DNA from 2 places in the Pseudarthrobacter sp. NS4 genome. Region 1 is predicted to be linked to the other one. Evidence: predicted binding sites of a transcription regulator. Region 1 holds the regulator's gene; the other holds the start of a gene.
The links. The regulator HspR, encoded in region 1, represses chaperone genes until heat shock. The targets are predictions, from matches to a motif close to AAGTTGAGTCNNNNNGACTCAACTT.
Positions count from the first base shown of each region.

Region 1 (7,823 bases):
ACGCCGGAGCCACCGCTATCACCGGCGGTGCACCCGTGGACGGGCCAGGCTACTTCTACCAGCCCACCGTCCTCGGCGGTGTCCCCAACGACGCCGCGATCCTGGGCCAGGAAATCTTCGGACCCGTCGCCCCCGTCACCACCTTCGCCACCGAAGAAGACGCCATCCGGCTGGCCAACGCCAGCGAATACGGACTCGCTTCCTACCTCTACAGCCGCGACCTCAACCGGCTCCTGCGCGTGGCCGAACAGATCGAATTCGGCATGGTCGGCTTCAACGCCGGCGTCATCTCCAACGCCGCCGCACCCTTCGGCGGCGTCAAACAGTCCGGACTCGGTCGCGAAGGCGGCACCGAAGGCATCGCCGAATACACCACCACCCAATACATCGGCATCGCCGACCCCTACGCCACGTGATGTAGCTGCCTCCGCGCGGCACCCTGTTGGTGGGCGCGGCCGCGTCTGCCGTGGCTACGGGGCGTTCGATCTGGAAAGTCATGTGGATTGTTCACCCGCGTGGCACTCAAGGGTACGGTGGCCTGCCTTCATCTCTACACACTTGATTTGAACAACTCATGATTAGGTATGCGAACCCACGCTTGCCTGCAACCCCTCCCGTTCCCTCCACGCCAAGCGTCCTGCGCCAAAAGACAAGAGTCCCGGCCCGTCGGTAACCCAGACTGGGAAGCAACCCGCTAAGCCGTCCGGCTGGCGCCCTTGCCTACTCGAAGTGGAGTAACTCTTGGAAACCTATGATGCGCTTCTTGCGTCCATTACCCCGACGGCCGGCCCCACCCGGACCATCCTGAACCCGGCAACGGGCGAAGCGGTTGGTGAGGCCCCGGTCCACGACCTCGAATACCTCGAGCAGTCAGTCGCCGGTGCCGTCAGCGCCCAGCCGGGATGGGCCGCGCTGGGCCACGACGCCCGGTCCGCCGCGCTGCTCAAGGCAGCCGACGCCGTCGAACGCTCCGCAGAGGAACTCGCCCAGCTGCTCTCCCGCGAGCAGGGCAAACCCCTAAACGGCCCCAATGCCCGGTTCGAAGTCGGCGCCTGCGCAGCCTGGCTCCGGGCTGCGGCGACCATCCCGCTGGAGGCGGAAACCATCGTCGATGACGGCCAGACCCGGGCCGAGCTCCACTACAAGCCCATCGGCGTCGTCGGCGCGATCGGCCCGTGGAACTGGCCGATGATGATCACCGTCTGGCAGATCGCCCCCGCCCTCCGCATGGGCAACGCCGCCGTCGTCAAACCCTCCGAATACACCCCGCTGTCCGTCCTGGCGCTGGTCAACGTCCTGAATGAAGAACTCCCGGACGGCATCCTCTCCGTCGTCGCCGGCGGCCGCGAAGTCGGCGCCCGCCTAACGAACCACCCCGCCATCGGCAAGATCATGTTCACCGGCTCCACCGCCACAGGCAAAGCCATCATCAAATCCTCAGCGGACACCGTCAAGCGGCTCACCCTGGAACTGGGCGGGAACGACGCCGGCATCGTCCTGCCCGACGCCGACCCCAAAGCCATCGCCGCTGACCTGTTCTGGGGCGCCTTCATCAACACCGGCCAAACCTGCGCCGCCCTCAAACGCCTCTACGTCCACGAAGACATCTACGACGCCGTCTGCGACGAGCTCACGGCCGTCGCCGCCGCCATGCCGATGGGCAACGGCCTCGACGAGGACAACGTCCTGGGCCCCCTGCAAAACAAGGCACAGTACGACGTCGTCGCGAACCTCGTGAACGCAGCCCGCGAGGCCGGCGCCCGGATCCTGCTCGGCGGAAACCCGGACACCAGCCAGCCCGGCTACTTCTACCCCACCACCCTCGTAGCCGACATCGACAACGACAACCCCCTCGTCGCCGAAGAACAGTTCGGCCCGGCCCTGCCCATCATCCGCTACAGCACAGTGGATGAAGCAGTGGAAAAGGCCAACGCCCTGGACGTCGGACTCGGCGCCTCCGTCTGGTCCTCCAACCTCCCAGCCGCCCGCGAAGTCGCAGCCCGCATCCAGGCCGGCACCGTCTGGATCAACAAACACGGCGCCGTGGACCCCCGCATCCCCTTCGGCGGCGCGAAACAATCCGGCTACGGCCTCGAATTCGGCGTCGAAGGCCTCAAAGCCCTCGGCGTACCGCAGGTCATCAACGGTTAGGATATTTGGTGATCAGGCGGCCGGGTCAGCGCCCGATAAGGCATCCGCAACCCGCAGCGCGAGTGGTGGAATGCCTTGCCGCTGGCGCCCTTGTGCCCACCGCGGGCCACTTCCCGGAACCGAAAGAGGCTTATCCGTTGACCTTTCGACTGACGTAGGCCTGTGCCTCGGCGCGGCTTTGAAGGCCCAGCTTGGCCAGGATGCAACTGACATGATGCTCCACTGTCCGCTTGCTGATAAAGAGACGCCCTGCAATCCGCCCGTTGGAGTACCCCTCTCCGATGAGCTGCAATACCTCCGATTCGCGCGCCGTCAGAGGTCCTCCAAGCCGAACTGCGTTGCGGGAGGGATGTCCGAGCCGCCGAAGCTGCTGCACGGCCGCGTCGACGTCATATTTGGCACCGAGCCGCTGGAATTCTTTCATCGCGGTCCGTGCTTCCAACACCGCGAGCTCAGGTTCTGCTGGACTCAATGCCTTCGCCAGTGCAAGGCGGGCGCGGGCCTCTTCGAGCGGGAGGCCGGCCTCACCGTACAATTCCACTGCGGCATCCAAATGCGGGCGGGCGGCAGCGTCCCCCGCGGTCCACGTCACTATCCCGGCTGTGTACTCGCCCATAGCTGCGTATTGGGCCGATGCCACGGCAGGGACGATTGCCCGGAGCCTGACACCCAAAGCGGCTGCATTGTTGACGCGCCCCGCGGCCAGTTCGACCTCGGCCAACAATGCAATTTCGGGAGCAAGGAGCAGTGATGCAGTTGAAACTGCCAAATAACGGCGGAGGATCCCGGCGGCGATATCGGGTTCGTTGTTGACCAGGGAGAGCCGGGCCAGAGGACGGACTGCAGCGGAATCGCCTTGGCAGTCCTTCAGCAGGTCCGCAGCTTCATCGAGCCGGCCCTGCCTCAACCGAAGATCAGCGAGCCGGGCCACTGCCGCCGAGCGCAGGGCGCGAAAGCTGCTGTCGTATCCTTTGATCGCCGATGTCAAGCGATCCCCAGCCTCAGACCAGCGGCCGGCAGCCGTGAGGATCCCCCCGTAATGCATGCTGCAGATGGCGGGTACCCATGCTGCATGGACGCGATGGTGAAATCCCTCAGCGACTTCCATCCACTGCTCTGCGCGCTGCACATCGAGGGTTAGCTCGGAGCACAGGAGCATCTTGCAATAGATTTCGCCGGCGGCCTGGTAATCCCTGACCTCACCGCTCATCGCCCCGGCTGCCGCTTCATCGACCAGCCGCATTCCCTCGGCAACGCGGCCATCAAGCACCAACGACAACCCCTCATAGCTGCAGGCACACAGTTCGAGGTCAGGGTCAGCCAAACGACGGCCCAGTCCCCGGGCTGCGGCTGCATTTTCCCGCATCCGGGCAGGATCGTGCGTGACGAGGCATTCGGCCAGCTGCACCCAGCCTGTCTCCACACACGGGCCGGCTTCAACGAGCAGGCTGACTGCCCTTGTCAGCCACCCGTCCGCGACTGCACTGTTCCCATAGACAGCGCCGTAGAGAAAGCTCAATTCACGGGCCGCAATGAGAGCAGGCAGCCTTACCTGGCCCTGCCGGCGGTACATCACGAACGCCTTCTCATAGAGGCGGACAGCAGCGTCGAAGTCCCCATCCCATTCGACCGACCTGGCCAACCCGTGCACCGCTTCGGGCCCTGCCTGGGTCTGGAGGGCGAGAGTGAACAGTGAACGGGCACGAAGCCAATCCCCGGCGTCGAGAGCCAAGCGGCCCTCATGGAGCAGGTGCTCGTCAGCGGAGGCCATTCCTGATTTTACTGCTCACCTGCCGCCAAAGGGCTGGAAATAGGTGCATGCACGGATGACGGTTCAACCGCGGCGCGGGATTCTGGACTGAAGTAGCCACCTTAAAGGACTATTCAGAAAGGTGATAAGGGTGACAACATCTGAGGCATTCCATCTCGATCTCGCTGCAGCGGAGGTCTATGAAAAGCGTTTTGTGCCCGCCGTGTTTGCTGAGTGGGCAGATGTGTTGGTGGATGAAGCACCCGTCGCTTCGGGGCAGCGGGTTCTTGATGTGGGCTGCGGGACCGGTATTGCGGCCCGGCGTGCCGCCGATATTGCCGGCCCATCTTATGTGACCGGACTGGACATCAATGAGGCCATGCTCACGGTAGCGGCCCGCACGGCTCCCGGCATCACTTGGGTGCAGGGAGATGCCGGGACTTTGCCGTTTGCCGATGGGGAGTTCGACGTCGTGCTGTGCCAAATGGCGCTGATGTTCTTCCCGGACCCGTTGGCTGCTGTGAGGGAAATGCGCAGGGTCACCTCTGCCGGCGGTACGATCGCCTCCGTGGTCCCGGCGCGGCTTGAGGACCAGCCCGCCTACGGGGCGTTCGTGAAGCTGGTAGGGAGACATGCCGGGACTCAGGCCATGTCCCTGCTTGATGCGTATTGGGCTTGGGGCGATACCGGACGAATGCGCAGACTCTTTAGTGAAGCAGGACTGACAATCAAGAACCTGCATCCCCGCACCGGGACAGCCCGATACACGTCAGCGGCTGATTTTGTCTCGGCCGAAGTGGAAAGCACCCCTTTAATGAACAGGGTCTCCCTCGAGCAATATGCCCAAATCCGGGAAGGAGCCGAGGAAGTCCTCCGTCCCTTCACGGACCGGCACGGAGCAGTTGCAGTGCCCCTCCAGGCTCTCCTTGTTGTGGCGTTGAAGTGACCAGGGCCTGGTTCCGGGCTGGCTCACCGGCCAGATGCCGGTCCGGCCGCCGCTACCCCATCGCCGGCGCGGCGGCGGTCCGGCCGGCGAACTGCCGGCGCGCCCAGCGGGCGAGCTTCTTGCCCTTGCCCTTCCACCAGTTGTCCTCGTCCTTGTCATGATGCAGCCGGAAGATGATGACCACCAGAACGAACATGCCCATGACCACGTCAATCCAGGACGCCACCACCAGGGCGATGAGGACCGTCACGCCGTTGGCGACGACCGATGGGATGGCAAGGGTCCGGAAGACGGTGCTGGCCACGTAGCGCCGGTGCGACCGCGGGACCGACAGTGCACGCACCATGTCGAAACAGACGCACACCACCACGATCGTTTGCCCGATGGCGAGCAGGAGCTGGCCGGGGAGGGAGCCGCTGAACGCGGACACCGCAGCCATCCCCGGGCTCACGGCCTGGCCTTGCTTTGAGAAGCACACATGGAAAAACCCCCAGAAACTTGGAACCACTGCTGATCCAGCGGTGGTTCCATTCAAGTTTCAGGGGGCTGAACCGTCACGAGTAGTCGGTACTCTATTTTCGTTCGACACCAAACGGCAGGTACTCACGGCACCTACTGTCCGATAGCCCGGGGCCGCCACAGCACCACAGCCTGCGACCTCGGCCGCGGCCGCTGGCCGCGCGCCAGGCTCACCACATCGCCGGCCGCGCCTGCGGCGAAAATGCGTGAATCGAAGGACTGCGGGCGTCGCATAAGTTCCTCAGTCAGTTCGGAGACGCGGCGTTGCAGGGCAGCCACCTGGTTCTCGAGCTCCAGGATGCGCTTGATCCCTTCCAGCGAGACGCCCTCCTGCGAGAGCCGCTGCACCTCGCGGAGCATGTTGACGTCCCGCTGGGAGTAGCGGCGGGACTTCCCCGGGGCGCGGCTGGGTGAGACGATGCCCAGCCGGTCATACTGTCGGAGCGTCTGGGGGTGCATGTCCGCCAGCTCAGCCGCCACCGAAATCACGAAGATGGGCTGGTCAGCGCTGATGTCCACAGAACACCTCCGCTCCTACAACCGGGCCTTGGCGGCCAGGCCCTCTCGGACATCGGCACCGGCCGTGGCCTCGGCAAACGCCTTGACTGCGGCTTCGGCATCCTTGTTCAGGTTCTTGGGAACGGCGACGTCGATGGTCACCAGCAGGTCACCGGTCGCCTTCGACGTTTTCACGCCTTTGCCCTTGACCCGTAGAGTACGGCCCGACGGCGTCCCGGCCGGAACGCGGACCCGCACCTTGTCGCCGTCGATAGTAGGCACCTCAATGTCGGCGCCCAGGGCAGCCTCCGGGAAAGTGACGGGGACGTGGATACGGAGGTTGTCGCCGTCGCGCGTGTAAAACTCGTGGGGCTTGACCGAAACGGTGACCACGAGGTCGCCGTTGCCCGCCTGGCCGGGCTGGCCCTTGCCGCGGACGCGGATCTTCTGGCCGTCCTTGATGCCGGCGGGCACGCGGACGTCGATGACTTCGCCGCTGGGCTCCCGCAAACCGATGGTGGTGCCGCGGATGGCCCCTGAAAACGAGATGCTGGTGGAGGCAGTACGGTCCGCCCCCTTCTGCGGTCCCCGCTGGAAGCCGGTCTGGCCGAAGCCTCCGCCGAACAGGTCCGCGAATTCAGGCGGAATGCCGCCGGAAGCGGGGTTGAACCCGCCCGCGTGCCGGCCGGTGTTACCGGTGAACAAGCCACCGAACATGTCCTCGAACCCGGCACTGCCGCCGGCGGCACCGCCGGGAGCGAAGCGGGCACCGCCACCCATGGCACGGATGGCGTCATACTGCTGGCGCTCATCGGGATCCGAGAGCACGGAGTAAGCCTCGGAGATGTCCTTGAACTTCTTTTCGGAAGCAGTATTCCCCGAGTTGGTATCAGGGTGGTGCTCGCGGGCCAGCTTCCGGTAAGCCTTCTTGATATCGGCGTCGGAAGCGTCCTTGGCAACACCAAGGATCTTGTAAAAGTCCTTGTCCACCCAATCCTGGCTAGCCAATGGCGTTTCCTTTCAAAAGTTACGGGTCGGTGGTTGAGCTTGTCGAAACCGGGTTTCGACAAGCTCAACCACCGGGTAATGCTAAGCAGGTACAGCGACGATAACCTGTGCTGCGCGCAGGACGCGTTCGCCTGATTTGTAGCCTGAGCGGAGCACCTGGCTGACGGTGTCAACCTCGATGTCATCGCCGGGCTGCTGGATCAGGGCTTCGTGGATCGTGGGATCGAACTCCACGCCGGTTTCGTCGATGCGGACCAGGCCGTAGGTCTTCAGCGCGTTCTCCAGCTTGGTGGCGATCGCGGCGAAGGGGCCGTCGGTCAGGTCTCCGTGCTGCCGGGCGGCGTCGACGTCGTCCAGGACCGGAAGCAGGGAGTTCAGGACGCCGATGACGGCCATTTCCCCTGCCACGGCCCGGTCGCGTTCAACGCGCTTGCGGTAGTTGACGTACTCGGCCTGCAGCCGGAGCAGGTCGTTCTTCAGCTCGGCTGCCTCGGCAGCGGTTGATCCCGCCGAAACTCCCTGGGCCACGGATTCCTCGGCTGGCACCTCGATGCCGTTGAGGATCTCCTCGGCCTGCGCGAGCGCGTCACCATCGGAATCCTGGGCTGCAGCACCGGCCTCGGGGGCGGACTGGCCGCCCTCCGGGTGCCGGGCCTCGCCGGTCACCGGGTCAACCTTGCGGTTGTCCCGGATGACCGGTTCCTGGCTGTTGCCCTTGCCCTCCTGGCCCGGGGATGAGATGTGCTCTTCCTCGTTACCGTGGTGTGGCATGGCTACTTCTTCGCTTCGTCTTCGTCGATGATCTCGGCGTCCACGATGTCCTCGTCAGCCTTGGAACCGTCAGAACCAGCGGAGCCCGGGGCACCCTCGGCACCGGCAGCACCGGCACCGTCAGGAGAACCGGCCTGGGCGTAGATGGCCTCGCCCAGCTTCGTCTGGGATGCCTGCAGC
Region 1 covers NZ_CP103288.1:4,105,296-4,113,118, forward strand. Annotated here, with positions in the region: gene NXY83_RS19285 (NAD-dependent succinate-semialdehyde dehydrogenase) at 1-416, shown strand, start outside; gene NXY83_RS19290 (aldehyde dehydrogenase family protein) at 742-2,151, shown strand; gene NXY83_RS19295 (LuxR C-terminal-related transcriptional regulator) at 2,282-3,922, opposite strand; gene NXY83_RS19300 (class I SAM-dependent methyltransferase) at 4,053-4,847, shown strand; gene NXY83_RS19305 (hypothetical protein) at 4,900-5,286, opposite strand; gene NXY83_RS19310 (heat shock protein transcriptional repressor HspR) at 5,460-5,885, opposite strand; gene NXY83_RS19315 (DnaJ C-terminal domain-containing protein) at 5,901-6,872, opposite strand; gene NXY83_RS19320 (nucleotide exchange factor GrpE) at 6,954-7,643, opposite strand; gene dnaK (molecular chaperone DnaK) at 7,646-7,823, opposite strand, start outside.

Region 2 (7,823 bases), 100 kb from region 1:
AGTGCGGGCCCTTCCGCGTGGTGTCCCTGATGAGCAGCGAGGCTGTCCGGGAGATGGGGCTGGAGCTTGGGTCCATAGCCACCGCGGTAGTCAAAGCCACCACCGTCATTATCGAAACCCCGCAGGGGAAGGGCGTGCTGTGAGGGTCAACGTTGCGGCAGGGCTGGCAGCGGCAACGCTCGCGGTAAGCCTCGCGGGCTGCGCGGGCAGCAACGCCGCCCCGGCCGGTGGCTACGGTGCTGCCGGGGAGAGCAGCCTCACGGTCTTCGCAGCCGCATCGCTTAAGTCCAGCTTCACGGAACTGGCTGACATATTCGAGGCGCAGCACCCGGGAACGGAGGTCACTGTGAGCTTCGCGGGCTCGTCGGATTTGGCGAGCCAGATCAGCCAGGGCGCCCCCGCAGATGTCTTCGCCTCCGCCGACACCAGGAACATGGCCAAGCTTGAGGACGCGGGCCTGCTGGCGGGCGAACCCCGGACTTTCGCCACCAACACACTGGCCATCGCGGTCCCGCAGGGCAATCCTGCCCGCATCGGCTCCTTCGCCGACCTCACCAGGGCCGGGACGCGCCTGGTGACGTGCGCCAGGCAGGTCCCCTGCGGCGCGGCGGCCGCCACCGTCGCGGAAAGGCAGGGCACTGTCCTCAGCCCCGTCAGCGAGGAGAACTCGGTCACCGACGTGCTGGGCAAGGTCATCTCCGGAGAAGCCGACGCCGGGCTGGTCTACGTGACGGATGTGCGGTCCGCCGGGGACAAGGTGGAAAACATCCCGTTCCCGGAAGCGGCCGAAGCGGTGAACAGCTATCCCATCGCGGCGCTGGCGGGCAGCAGGAACAACGCTGCGACCGGGGCCTTCCTGGACCTGGTGAGCAGCCACGAAGGCCGGCAGGTGCTGGCACGGGCCGGCTTCGGGCCGGGCACGAAGTGACAGGCGCCGCAGTGCCCCCGCGCGGTGCGTGCAAGCGATGAACGGAACAAGGGCACGCGAGGCTTACACCGGGGTTCCGGGCTGGCTCTACGCCCTGGCAGTCCTGGCCGCCCTGGTGGTTGTCCTCCCGCTGCTGGCCATTGTGGCCAGGGTCAACTGGGCCAACTTCCTTCCATTGGTTACCTCAGAATCGGCGCTTTCGGCCCTCGGCCTGAGCCTCCGCACATCGGCCGCCAGTACGGTGCTGTGCATCGTGCTGGGTGTGCCGCTCGCCCTGGTCCTGGCGCGCGGAAGGTTTCCGCTGCAGGGGCTCCTGCGCTCATTGGTGCTGCTCCCGCTGGTGCTGCCGCCAGTGGTGGGCGGCATCGCGCTGCTCTATACCTTTGGCCGGCAGGGCCTGCTGGGCGGGGCCATGGAGGTGCTGGGACTGCAGATCGCCTTCTCCACCACGGCTGTGGTCCTGGCCCAGACATTCGTGGCGCTGCCGTTCCTTGTCGTCAGCCTGGAGGGCGCGCTGCGGACGGGCGGCTCCCGGTACGAGGCAGTAGCGGCCACGCTCGGCGCACCACCGGGGGTCGTCTTCCGCCGCGTTACCCTGCCGCTGATGCTCCCGGGATTGGCGTCCGGAGCGGTCCTGGCCTTTGCCCGCAGCCTGGGCGAGTTCGGCGCCACACTCACCTTCGCGGGCAGCCTGCAGGGGGTGACCCGGACCCTGCCGCTGGAAATCTACCTGCAGCGGGAAACGGACCCGGACGCCGCCGTCGCGCTGTCCCTGGTCCTGGTTGCCGTGGCCGTTGCCGTGGTAGCACTCGCCTACCGGCGTCCCGGCGGCGGCCGGTCTGGCCGCCAGGCCTCCGGGAAGCGGACGACGGCGGCAGCGGCGGCAGGAGCGAACGTCCCGTGACATTTTCCTTCCAGGCGGCCGTGGCTGAGCGGGGTTTCGACGTGGCCCTCACCGTGGGACCCGCGGAGACCGTCGCAGTCATGGGGCCGAACGGGGCGGGCAAATCCACGCTGCTGTCCAGCATCGCCGGACTGCTCAAACCGGACAGTGGCCGGGCGGAACTCAACGGCCGCACGCTCTTCCAGTTGCACACAGCCAGGCATACATGGGTACCCCCGCACCGCCGGGGCACGGCCCTGCTCGCCCAGGAACCCCTGCTGTTTCCCCACCTTAGCGCCTTGGAAAATGTGGCCTTTGGGCCGCGCAGCACAGGGACCCCCAAGCGCCTTGCGGACAGCCGGGCCATGCATTGGCTTGCGGAAGTGGAAGCCGGTGACCTGGCGGCACGGCGTCCTGCAGAGCTCTCCGGCGGGCAGGCGCAGCGGGTTGCGGTGGCACGCGCGCTCGCGGCCGAACCGGATCTGCTCCTGCTGGATGAACCCCTGGCCGCACTGGACATCCACTCCGCACCGCTGCTCCGGCGGCTGCTTAAGCGGGTCCTCGCCGGGCGGCAGGCCATCATCATCACCCACGACGTGCTCGATGCGCTGATGCTTGCGGACAGGGTGGCCATCCTGGAGGGAGGCCGGATTGTGGAGGAAGGCACCACCCGTGCAGTACTGCAGCGGCCCAGGAGCTCTTTTGCTGCCGGGCTGGCCGGGCTGAACTTCGTCCCGGGAACGTTGACTGGAAACGGGATCCTGACAAGCCGGGGCCGGGAGATTGCGGGCCATTTCGAGGACCCCGGCGAATCTGGCGGGGACAGCCTGCCAGGCGTGGCGGTGTTCCCGCCGTCGGCCGTTTCAGTGTTTCTCAGCGATGCGCACGGCAGTCCCCGCAACTCCTTCCCGGTGTGCATCACCGAACTGGAACCCCACGGTGACCTGATCCGGGTCCGGGCGGACGGGCTCGCCGCGGACATCACGCCCGCAGCCTCGGCGGACCTGGGCCTGGTACCCGGCATGACGGTGCACTTTGTGGTCAAAGCCGCCGCGGTGTCGGTTTACGGGAGCTGAGGTCCTGGGCTACATCCCCGGCAAATCCAGGGATTCGTACACCTGGATGGTGGCGCCCGGCATCATGAGATGCGGGTGGCCGTCGAACAGGGCCTGGGCGGCCTCAAGATCCTCCGCCTGGACGAGGGCGTAGCCGGCAACTCCGTTGGTGGCATCCGAGGTTCCTGTGGCTGTGATTTCCCGGCCGGCGCCCAGCGGCTTGCCCATGTCCACAAGCCCGTCACCCGCACGGCCGGCCCACTCCATCCAGGCCTTCATGCCCTCCTGGGCAGCTTCGGGCGTGCTTTCCTGCATCTGTTCCTGGGCGGACTGCGGTGCGATGTAGAGAACAACAAACTTTTTCATGCCTGTCCTGTCTCGAGTCTGCAGGAGGAGCCGTCCTCCCCGGTCACACGCCTGATCCTAAAGGCATTGTGCAGCCAAGGGAACAGCCCCGCGCCGCCCCTGGGAAACATCGCAGGACGTGGGGGACCGTTCGCCGTGGGCAAACAGGTGCCCGAATCGGGAAATAAACCGTCCCAATCCAAAGTTGAGCGTAGTAGACTCAACTTAGACAAACTGCCCCTGAAAGGAGCTCCCTTTGGACGTCAAATTCACTACCAAGAGCCAGGAGGCTCTTTCGGCTGCGGCCATGAACGCCTCCACGGCCGGTAACCCGCAGGTGGAACCCGCCCACCTGCTCAAGGCGCTGATGGACCAGCGAGAAGGCGTTGCCGTGGCACTGCTGCGGGCCACCGGAGCCGACCCGGACGCCGTCAGTGTCCAGGCGAGCAGCGCCATCAAGGCACTTCCCGCCACCTCCGGCGGGTCCAGCCAGCAGGCCCAGCTCTCCCGCCCCGCCCTGCAGGCCATCCAGAACGCCAAGGAAGAGGCCGACAGGCTGGGTGACACCTTCGTCTCCACCGAGGTCCTGCTCCTGGGGCTCTCCTCCGGAAGCGACGCCGCCGGCCGTTCACTGCGCGACGCCGGTGCCTCCCATGAGGCGCTGCTCGCCGCCCTGCCGGGTGTCCGCGGCGACCGGAAGGTCACCAGTCCGGACCCGGAGAACACCTTCCAGTCCCTGGAGAAGTTCGGCACGGACCTCACCGCCATGGCGCGGTCCGGAAAGCTGGACCCGGTGATTGGCCGCGACACTGAAATCCGGCGCATCGTGCAGGTCCTGAGCCGCCGCACCAAGAACAACCCCGTGATCATCGGCGAGCCCGGCGTGGGCAAGACCGCCGTCGTCGAAGGACTGGCGCAGCGCATCGTGGCCGGGGACGTGCCGGAAAGCCTCCGCGGCAAGACCCTGATCGCCCTGGACCTCGCGTCCATGGTGGCCGGCGCCAAGTACCGCGGTGAGTTCGAAGAGCGGCTGAAGGCTGTGCTGGAGGAGATCAAGAACTCCGAAGGCCAGATCGTCACCTTCATCGACGAGATCCACACCGTGGTGGGTGCAGGTGCAACCGGCGACTCCTCCATGGACGCGGGCAACATGCTCAAGCCCATGCTGGCCCGCGGCGAGCTGCGGCTGATCGGCGCCACCACGCTGGACGAATACCGTGAAAACATCGAAAAGGATCCTGCGCTCGAACGCCGTTTCCAGCAGGTGTACGTGGGCGAGCCCAGCGTGGAGGACACCATCGGTATCCTTCGGGGCCTCAAGGAGCGCTACGAGGCGCACCATAAGGTCACCATCGCGGACTCGGCCCTCGTGGCGGCCGCGACGCTCTCCAACCGCTACATCTCCGGCCGCCAGCTCCCGGACAAGGCCATCGACCTGGTGGACGAGGCCGCGTCCCGGCTTCGCATGGAGATTGACTCCGCGCCGGAGGAAGTTGACCAGCTGCAGCGCGTTGTGGACCGGCTCACCATGGAAGAGCTGGCCCTGCAGGGTGAAAAGGACGAGGCCTCCGTGGAGCGCCTTGCTGCCCTGCGGGCGGACAAGGCGGACAAGGAAGAGGAACTGAGCGCGCTCAAGGCCCGCTGGGAGGCTGAAAAAGCCGGCCTCAACCGGGTGGGCGACCTCAAGGCAAAGCTGGACGAGCTGCGCAGCGCCTATGAAAAAGCGGCCCGCGAAGGCGACCTGGAGACCGCATCCCGCGTTCTCTACGGCGAAATCCCTGCCCTGGAGCGCGAGCTGAATGCCGCTGCGGAGGCGGAAGCGGCCGTCACGGACAAGTCCGCGCAGATGGTGGCGGAGCAGGTGACTGCCGACGACATCGCCGAGGTCATTTCTGCCTGGACGGGCATTCCGGCGGGCCGCATGCTGCAGGGCGAAAGCCAGAAGCTGCTGCACATGGAGGAGGAGCTGGGCAAGCGGCTCATCGGACAGGGCAAGGCTGTCACGGCAGTGTCCGACGCCGTCCGCCGTGCACGGGCAGGCATCAGCGACCCGAACCGGCCCACCGGTTCATTCCTCTTCCTGGGCCCCACCGGCGTGGGTAAGACCGAGCTGGCCAAGGCGCTGGCGGACTTCCTGTTCGACGACGAGCGCGCCATGGTGCGGATCGACATGTCCGAGTACGGCGAGAAGCACTCGGTCGCGCGGTTGGTGGGCGCACCTCCGGGCTACGTGGGTTACGAGGAGGGCGGCCAGCTGACTGAAGCCGTCCGCCGCCGTCCGTACTCCGTAGTGCTGCTCGACGAAGTGGAGAAGGCCCACCCCGAGGTCTTCGACATCCTCCTGCAGGTACTCGACGACGGCCGGCTCACCGACGGCCAGGGCCGCACCGTGGACTTCCGCAACGTCATCCTGGTGCTGACGTCCAACCTGGGCAGCCAGTTCCTGGTGGACCAGAACCTGGACGCCGAAGCCAAGCGGAACGCCGTCATGGCCACCGTGAACGCGTCCTTCAAGCCGGAGTTCCTGAACCGGCTGGACGAAGTGGTGCTGTTCGACGCGCTGACCGTGGAGGAACTGTCGCGGATCGTGGAACTGCACGTGGGCGAACTGGGGCGGCGCCTGCACGAACGCCGGCTCAGCCTGGAGGTCACAGACGGCGCAAAGGCCTGGCTCGCCATCTCCGGCTTCGACCCCGCGTACGGCGCCCGGCCGCTTCGCCGGCTGGTGCAGCGGGAGATCGGGGACCGGCTCGCCAAGGCAATCCTGTCCGGTGACATCAGCGACAGCGACACCGTCCTGGTGGACACCGCGGCCGACCTCGGTGAGCTGGCAAGTGGCGACGTGGATGCCCTGACCGGTGCACCCAGTTCCGGACTTTCCGTCCGCCGGAAGGACTAAATGCAGGAGTGCTGCCCTGGCGGCCCGGCCGCTAGGGCAGCACGCTCGCGTTGATGACGTTGCCGCCGGGGGCGGTCACGTAGCAGTCCACCCTGCGGTCCCCTGAGTCCCAGCTGCTATCGCTGGGGAAGCTGCGCTGGTAATTGAGCTGGTACTCGTTGGCTGCCGGGCCCAGCTTGGCAGCCTGGCAGGCCTCAAGCGCTTTGGCCTTGAGCTCCTCGGCCCCGGGGTAGGCCCCGTCCTCCGGGTAACGGAACACGGCTACGAGCTGTGCCGAATGGGGCGCATCGCAGGGTACCACCTTGGATGCCAGCGCTTCAGGATCGAAGTCGGCAAAACAGTCACCCAGCGCGTACTCGGCAGGCGTCACTCCTTCGCGCGGCAGGGGCAGCGGTGATGCCGGCGGCGTGATGGTTGTTTCGAGCACGCCGGGGGTTTCCTCGCCGGCCTCGGGGGCTCCCTGGCCGGAGTTCAACCACAGGGCAAGCCACACCAGGCCCCCGATCACAGCCAGAAGTACGACGACGAACAACGCTATCCAGAACGCCCTCTTTTTCGTTACGGGTTTCCTTCGCGCCCCTTCCGTTTCCGTTTGTGGCTGGGACCAGCTGACGGACTCCGGGGCGGGAGCAGGGGGCGGCGAGCCGGGCTTGGGCGGGACGTCCTGGTTGTTCACGTGGGTGCATCCTCCTGCGTTCTATCCGCGGTGGGCAGCAGTTCAGCCGTCCAGTTTTGGGCAGTTGTTTTAAGCGACTCTACCGAAGAAAAAAGCTGGAAACTCGCGGGTGACGCCGGGGATGGTAGCGCAAAGCACCCCCCGGCGCCGCGTCTGGCAAGCAGGGGGCGCCGAAAGCATGTAATCTAGGTGTACGACAAATTGACCAAACATTCCGGGGCCTCACCTACGCCAAGGTGACCACCTCCGGTCCAAGTACAAAAGGGGGTCACGCCATGGGGCGCGGCCGTCAAAAGGCAAAAGCTACCAAGCAGGCTCGGGATATCAAGTACTACTCCCCGAACACTGACTACTCGGCACTTCAGCGTGAGCTGACGGGTCCAGGCAGTCGTGCCACGAGCCATTATGCGAATGAGCCAGTCGAACCTGACTATTCGGCTTATGTGGATAAGTACGCGGATGATTTGGAAGAAGACGACGACGAGGTAGACACCCGTCGGATCGGCTAGTTGTCGCAAGCTGCCAAAGTCTCAATAAGGCAGCCCTGTGACGCCGCAGCACGAACGGATGCAGCAGGTGAATTCTGCGGCTCCAGCTAATTGTGCAGCGCTTCTTTTTTGGTACCCGGATCGGCAAATCAAGGGACCTACTTCAGTTACTAAGCCCGTCGTCTGTACCGGAACTCCGGCGCAGGCAACGGGCTTTCTGCGGTGCCCCTGCGATGAAACGTCAGAGAGGTTCAGCAATTAGTACGAGGATTTGATCGCTCTTTGGAGGTCTTCTGGAGCGGTAGATGGCGCCCGATGCCCGGCAGACGATCCTTCAGAGGACGCACACTCGGGAGGGAACCCTTACATCGATGTGGAACCCAACAAATTTCAAGTCGCCCGCGTTGAGCGCCACATCCCCCTCACGCCCTGAGCCTTTGCACCTGTAAGCCGGTCCTCGGAATGACCCGGGGGCTCGGACGTTCGCTAGGCCGATGTTTCTTCGCACCTACAAATTCGTAAGACCCTCAGTGATCTGTCAGGTGGAGG
Region 2 covers NZ_CP103288.1:4,004,171-4,011,993, reverse strand. Annotated here, with positions in the region: gene NXY83_RS18865 (TOBE domain-containing protein) at 1-143, shown strand, start outside; gene modA (molybdate ABC transporter substrate-binding protein) at 140-928, shown strand; gene NXY83_RS18855 (ABC transporter permease) at 966-1,832, shown strand; gene NXY83_RS18850 (sulfate/molybdate ABC transporter ATP-binding protein) at 1,829-2,887, shown strand; gene NXY83_RS18845 (YciI family protein) at 2,897-3,232, opposite strand; gene clpB (ATP-dependent chaperone ClpB) at 3,468-6,110, shown strand; gene NXY83_RS18835 (septum formation family protein) at 6,142-6,786, opposite strand; gene NXY83_RS18830 (DUF3073 domain-containing protein) at 7,062-7,295, shown strand; gene NXY83_RS21145 (helicase associated domain-containing protein) at 7,761-7,823, opposite strand, start outside.
Region 2: the regulator HspR is predicted to act here: its motif matches at 3,414-3,438, upstream of clpB (ATP-dependent chaperone ClpB).